DNA from 2 places in the Nitrospirillum karajorum genome. Region 2 is predicted to be linked to the other one. Evidence: riboswitches for the same ligand, from Rfam matches in the RefSeq annotation. Region 2 holds a riboswitch; the other holds the start of a gene.
What was found. A riboswitch is a leader RNA that binds a small molecule or an ion and turns the genes downstream of it on or off. The one in region 2 is predicted to bind glycine.
Positions count from the first base shown of each region.

Region 1: it holds a riboswitch for glycine, as region 2 does, so the genes downstream of both, gcvT (glycine cleavage system aminomethyltransferase GcvT) here and UCD39_RS28725 (S41 family peptidase) in region 2, are expected to answer to the same signal.

Region 1 is NZ_JAZBQB010000003.1:1,943,389-1,946,798, reverse strand. It holds gene gcvH (glycine cleavage system protein GcvH) at 1-11, opposite strand, end outside; partial or broken gene gcvT (glycine cleavage system aminomethyltransferase GcvT) at 84-1,198, opposite strand; glycine riboswitch at 1,422-1,516, opposite strand; gene UCD39_RS22720 (hypothetical protein) at 1,658-2,155, opposite strand; gene ispH (4-hydroxy-3-methylbut-2-enyl diphosphate reductase) at 2,470-3,410, shown strand, end outside.
Region 2 is NZ_JAZBQB010000002.1:91,049-94,458, forward strand. It holds gene UCD39_RS08140 (TonB-dependent receptor domain-containing protein) at 1-411, opposite strand, end outside; glycine riboswitch at 972-1,073, opposite strand; glycine riboswitch at 1,269-1,360, shown strand; partial or broken gene UCD39_RS28725 (S41 family peptidase) at 1,653-3,410, shown strand, end outside.

The sequences.
Region 1 (3,410 bases), on a different contig from region 2:
CGGATGGTCATGATTCTGCTCCTCGGGGGAAAGGCGTTCAATGGCAAGGCGGGCCCGGCGCAGGCCGGGCCGCGCGATCGGGATCAGCCGCGGTAGTAGCGCTGCGGCACGAACGGCAGGGCGGCCACCTTGGCCGGCAGGGCCTTGCCGCGCACGATCAGCGACAGGGGCGCGCCCACGGCGGCGTTGGCGGCGGTGACATAGCCCATGGCGACCGGGGCGTTGGCGCTGGGGCCGAAGCCGCCGGAAGTGACCTCACCCACCGTCTGGCCGCTGGCGTCCTGGATTTCGGTATGTTCGCGCGCCGGCGCCCTGCCCTCCGGCTGGATGCCGACGCGGTAGCGCGCGGCCCCCTCGGCCAGCTGGCGGCGGACGATGGCGTCACCGGGGTAGCCCCCTCCTCCCGCCGGCGCTTGGAGATGGCCCAGGTCAGGCCGGCCTCGACAGGCGTGGTGGTGGTGTCGATGTCATGGCCATAGAGGCACAGCCCGGCCTCCAGGCGCAGGCTGTCGCGGGCGCCCAGGCCGATGGCCGCCACCTCGGGTTCCGCCAACAGCAGGCGGGCGACATCCTCGGTGCGGGCGCCATCAATGCCGATCTCGTACCCGTCCTCGCCGGTGTAACCGGACCGGGCGATGGTGACCGGAATGCCCTTCAGGCTGGCGTTGACCATGGACATGAAGGGCATGGTGGCGACCTCGGGCACGAAGCGGGCCAGCACGGCCGCCGCCGTGGGGCCCTGCAAGGCTAGCAGGCCCCGGTCGTCGCCCAGATACTCAACCTCGATACCCGGCAGGCCGGCCGTCAGGTGCGCGATGTCCTGCACCTTGCAGGCGGCGTTCACCACCAGGAACAGGTGGTCGCCCCGGTTGGCGATCATCAGATCGTCCAGGATGCCGGCCTGGTCGTTGGTGAAGAAGCTGTAGCGGATGCGGCCTTCCTTCAGCGCCTTCAGCTCGCCCGGCACCAGCTTTTCCAGCGCCTCGACGACACCGTCGCCGCGCAGGACGACCTGGCCCATGTGCGACACGTCGAACAGGCCGGCCTGCTCCCGGGTGTGAAGGTGTTCCTTCAGCACGCCCAGCGGATACTGGACGGGCATGTCATAGCCGGCGAAGGGCACCATCTTGGCACCCAGCTCGCGGTGGAGGGCGTTCAGCGGCGTAGTGAGCAGGGGCGAATTGGTTTCGGTAACCATAGGTGCCAAGGACTCCCGGCGGACGAGTTCATCCCGCACGGACGGATTCCGTGTGGGCTCGCCCCCCTCTGTCCCGGACCCTGAGAGATTCACGGGGGACGACCCTGTCATCAGGTCGGACCCGCTTACTCCGTCGGTGGGCTTTGGCCTCCAACGCCGGAAAGCCACCCGCAGGGGGTGGCGACAGGCATTGCCGTGAGGCCGGACCGCTTTCCAGATGCGCTTCTTCCTCGCGGTCCTTTTGCCTGAGAGTTTCCGGGGGCGGTTGCTCCTTCGGCGCCAGACCCGAACGGGACCAGTCTCTCCCGCGAGGTGTCATCAGCTTCGCGCACGCACCCTAATCCAATGGCCCCCCAAAAGTAAAGGCGGGCCGCTGCCCCGCGACCCGCCTTCCCCGAGGGTCCCCGGCCTTGGGCGCCCCTGCCCGGCCGGTCGAACCCGTACGCCTTGTGCCTTTGCTTATTTCCCGGCCGGAACCGGCGGGGCCGGCGGCTTGGAATTGAAGCGGATGTTGGCCTCCAACTGCTCCGGCGTCAGCTGGAAGCCCACCAGCACCTCGTAGTAGCGGCCGTCGACTTCCGGGCTCAGCGGGATGAACTGGGTCAGCCGCTCCACCGAACCGCCGCTGCCGCCGCTGACATCCAGGGTGACGTTGTAGGTCTGCTTGGTCAGGATCTTGCGATCGGCGTCGGTCACCGCGACGAAATAGGTTAGCGGCAACGGGCCGCCGGTGTAGGCGGGACCGGTGCTGGCGCCCACGCGCAGATTCTCGGTCATGGTGACGCCCTTTTCGCTGTACTCGCAGCGACCCTCGATATTGGGCATCACGGCGGTGTAGCTCAGCTGGCCGTTGGCGCCGGGCACGCCCACCGACGACGCGTCGCGGACGATGGCCACGGTGGGGCAGCCGGGACGGTAACCGACGTTCTTGTTGGCGCATGCCGCCAGCGACAGCATGAGAGGCATCCCCAAAAGCAGGGCCAGGCGGCTGCGGGTGCCTTTCCTGGGGGGCCAACCTATATTAGTGTCCGTGTGGATGTTCATTGAAGCGGGGCTCGTCTGGAGTTGGACGCCGGCCGGCGTCGGGGCCCCGCGACAATAGAGAAGCAGCCATACCGGCACAAGACATCGCCTGCGCCATCCTTATATTGATGGGCGACGAGATTTAACGTATCGGCGCTGGCGATCCTCAGCCGCACCGTTTTATGATCCGCCGCCATGATCGGCCCCGCGCGCCGGGGCTTACCGGAACCCGAGTAGACCTGATCACCATGACCAAGCCGACGCTCAACATCCTCTTGGCCTCCCCGCGCGGTTTCTGCGCCGGTGTGGACCGCGCCATCCAGATCGTGGAGGTGGCGTTGCAGCGGTACGGCGCGCCGGTCTATGTCCGGCACGAGATCGTGCACAATCGCTACGTCGTGCAGGGCCTGGAGGCCAAGGGCGCCATCTTCGTGGAGGAACTGGACGAGGTGCCGGATGGCCGTCCGGTGGTCTTCTCCGCCCATGGCGTGCCCAAATCCATCCCGGCCGAGGCTGAAAACCGGAAGCTGATGTATGTCGACGCCACCTGCCCGCTGGTGTCCAAAGTCCATCGTGAGGCGGAACGCCATTTCGCCGACGGCCGCCAGATCATCCTGATCGGCCACGCCGGCCACCCCGAGGTGGTGGGCACCATGGGGCAACTGCCGCCAGGTGCCGTGCTGCTGGTGGAGTCGGAGGAGGACGTGCGCACCGTCCAGGTGGACGACCCGCTGAACCTGGCCTTCGTCACCCAGACCACGCTGTCGGTGGACGACACGGTGCAGATCGTGGCGGCGCTGAAGGCCCGTTTCCCCGCCATTGCCGGGCCGCGCAAGGAAGACATCTGCTACGCCACCACCAACCGCCAGACGGCGGTGAAGGCCATCGCCGAGAAGGCGGACGCCATCCTGGTGCTGGGCGCGCCCAACAGCTCCAACTCCATGCGCCTGGTGGAGGTCGCGGCCAAGCACGGTTGCGTCAATTCCATGCTGGTGCAGCGGGCCACCCAGATCGACTGGTCCATGATGGACAAGGTCAAGGTGCTGGGCATCACCGCCGGCGCGTCGGCCCCGGACATCCTGGTGCAGGAGGTCATCGAGGCCTGCCGTGAGCGCTATGACGTCCAGATCGAGGAAGTCGTGACCGCGGTGGAAAACATCACCTTCAAGCTGCCGCGCGGCCTGGCGGC
Region 2 (3,410 bases):
GGTCAGGCGCCGGCCATCCATCAGGGTCAGGGTCCGGGTGGCACCCAGGTCGCGCAGGCCGATGGTGTTGGCGTTGGTGCCACCGACCGACACGGCGCCGCCGGCGCCCGTGGCCGACAGGTGGTTGTTGACCTGCTGCGACCCAGTCGCCGTCGATCGGCTCAGCAGGCCCACGGTATCGACCAGCCCTGCATTCAAGCCGTCTTCCGGCCGGACGATTTGGATGGGACGGTCGCCGTTGTATTGGGTCTTGAGCCGCGTACCGGTGACGATGATGGGCTCAAGGTCGGTGCTTTCCGACTGCGCCGTCTTGTCGGTGTCCTGGCTGGACGATGTCTGCGCCAGTGCTGGCCCCAGGGCCAGGCTGCTCAAGGTGAAGGCCGCCGAGGCCAACAAATGTCGCTTTTTCATTCTTCGTCCCCAACGAATTTGGCTTCCCTGTTCGTTTTGCTTGTGACGCCTTCCCCAGGCCCGGCGATCAGGCAACAAAAGCCCGTTCGCGCCCCTGCCCGGAGCGCGGTGCTAATCACCGGCATTTTTTTTATTTTGCTTTTTTAAAGTTAGTACTGACTAACAGAATGATGAAAACCCAAAAGATATCCAGCAACCGGGAGCGTTCCCGCCACCGGCTTTTGAAATTGACAGATGGAGCGGCATGGGCGCCGATCGGCGCCCACTTTAACTTAGTCGTTGATACTGTTGTATTTTTCCAGGTCGGTTTGTAGGCGGACTCCACGATAGGCGTGACACGGCATGGCCCGGGACGTGAGCCTGGGCATGCGAAGGGGCAACGGTTATCGGGGCTGTGATGCACCCGTTCACAGAGCAGGACCTAATGGTTTGATTTTTTACGCGCCTAATATTCGGCGGGATTTTCCCCGCCCACTCCGGCGCCCCATCTGTCTTTTTGCCTGAGAGATTTACTCCGTCGGCGGATCGGCTGGAAACCAGCGATCTCTTTCCAGATTTTGAGTGTTTGTACGGTCCTTTTGCCTGAGAGTTTCCGGGGCGGTTGCTCCTTCGGCGTCGACCAGGGGCAAAGCCCACCAGCCGATCTCTCCCGTACAAGACGGTCCGGATGTTCGGGCACAAAAAAGGAAATGTCAATTGCATTCGTGCAGAAATTATTTTCGTGCGCCCCAGCGATGATTCCGGTCCTTTTTCAACGTTTCCCTCCTTTCATGCCGTTGCCGTGCGCCCCGATAAAATCGCATCTCGGGACTGGGAAAAGGTGCTTGACACCCGGTGGCGACTCAGGCGTTCAATTAAGGGCTGATGCGGGAGAGACCGGTGATCGGGGCTATTCGTATACCGGCGCCGAAGGGGTAGCGATCTCAGGCAAAAAGACAGATGGGGCGCAACGGCCATCCGCCGCGGGCGCGCGACCATGCCTGAATTCACCATTCCGGACTGAGGTTTCCCGGGCACGAGGTTCGGTGCCGTCCGTCCATCAACGGTCGGGGGCGTTGTCCCGACCGGCCCGGATGGCGGCGGGGCGCGCCGAGTGGGCGGGCGTCCTGTCGAACAGCGACAAACAATGGAGCACGGAGGCAGTTTTGGGGATTTCCATTGGGGGGCTGGTGCGTCCCATCGTTGCGGCCTGCATCGTCTTGCTGGCGCCTGTCGGCGCTCAAGCGGGCGATCGGGCGCTGATGCGGTTTCCAGACATACATGGCGATGAGGTGGTCTTTTCTTACGCGGGTGACCTGTGGCTGGCCACCACCGATGGCGGGACGCCGCGCCAGTTGACCAGCGGGCCCGGCCTGAAGCTGTTCCCGAAATTCTCCCCCGACGGGCAATGGATCGCCTTCACTGGCCAATATGGCGGTGACGAGCAGGTTTATGTCATGCCCGCCAAAGGCGGTGTTCCGCGCCAGCTGACCTTTTATCCTGCGCGGGGGCCGTTGCCGGCCCGGTCGGGCTACGACAACCAGGTGACGGGATGGCGGCCCGATGGTTCCGCCATCCTGTTCCGGTCGCTCCGCGATGTGCCCACGGTGACGGAGGCGCGGCTCTACACCGTCCCCGCCGCCGGTGGCGAGGTGGTGCCGCTGCCCATGGCGCGTGCGGGCGCGGGCGTGTTTTCCCCGATGGGGGCAAGGTGCTGTTTTCCACCACCTCGCGCGACTTCCGCGCCTGGAAGCGGTACCAGGGCGGGTGGGCGCAGGACCTGTTCATCGCTGATCTGTCATCCAAGTCGTTGACGAACGTCACCCATAATGTCCGCACCGACCGCGACCCGATGTGGACCCGCCGGGGCATCTTCTTCCTGTCGGACCGCGACGGCCATCTCAACCTGTATCAGGCCGACGTCAATGGCGGGACCGTCCGCAAACTGACGAACTTCACGGCAGGGGATGCGGAATGGGCCAGCGCGGACGCGGATGGCAATATCGTCTTCCAGTATGAAGGCACGCTTCACGTTTATCGGGCGTCGGCGAATGCCGAGCAGACGCTGGCGCTGGACATTCCCGCCGGGGACGGGGCGGGTAGGCCGCACACCGTAAGGGTTGGCGGGCAGGTGGAGGACAGCGCCCTGTCCCCGGATGGGCGCCGGGTTGCGGTTGTGGCCCGGGGCGACATCTTCCTTCTTCCCGCCGACGGCCCTGGCGCCGCCCTGAACCTGACCCATAGTTCCGATGCGCATGAGCGTGCTGTCGCCTGGGCACCCAATGGACGCAGCCTCGCCTTCGTGTCCGATCGCGGCGGTGACGAGGAACTGTGGGTCATGGCCAGCGACGGTGGCGGCGTGCGTGCCGTCACCCGCGACAGCCACACCCGCTATTACCGTCCCGTCTGGTCGCCCGATGGGCGCCGCATCGCTGTGCTGGACAAGGATGGCGGCCTATTCGCGGTCGACCTCGCCACCGGCACCCGCCGGCCGGTCGGCGCCACCCGGGCCTGGTTCCAAAGGGATTATGAATGGTCGCCCGACGGACGCTACCTGACCTATGCGGAGATGCAGGCCAGCAACCTGCGCGCCATCCGTATTTGGGATGCGGATACCGGCCGGAACGAGATTGTGACCGATACCCTCTACGATTCCTTCAACCCCGCCTGGTCGCCGGATGGGCGTTACCTTTGGTTCCTGTCCGTGCGCGACCCGAACCTGCAGGTGGCCGAGGGCGAATGGAACTATGCCGCCAACCGGCAGACGCGCCTCTATGCGTTAGCCCTGCGGCCAGATGTCCCGAACCCGTTCATGCCGCCGAACCTCAACGAGGATGCGAAGGAGGGACAGCGGCCGTCCGCCGCCGATGCGCCGGCAGCCAATGGGGCCGGGAACGACAAGGGAGGCAAGAAGCGCGCCGCCGTGGAGTACGACGGTTTGGCGCAGCGGCTGATCCAGGCCCCGGCCGGTCCAGACAATTACGTCGATCTTGTCGCCGCCACCGACAGGCTGATCTTCC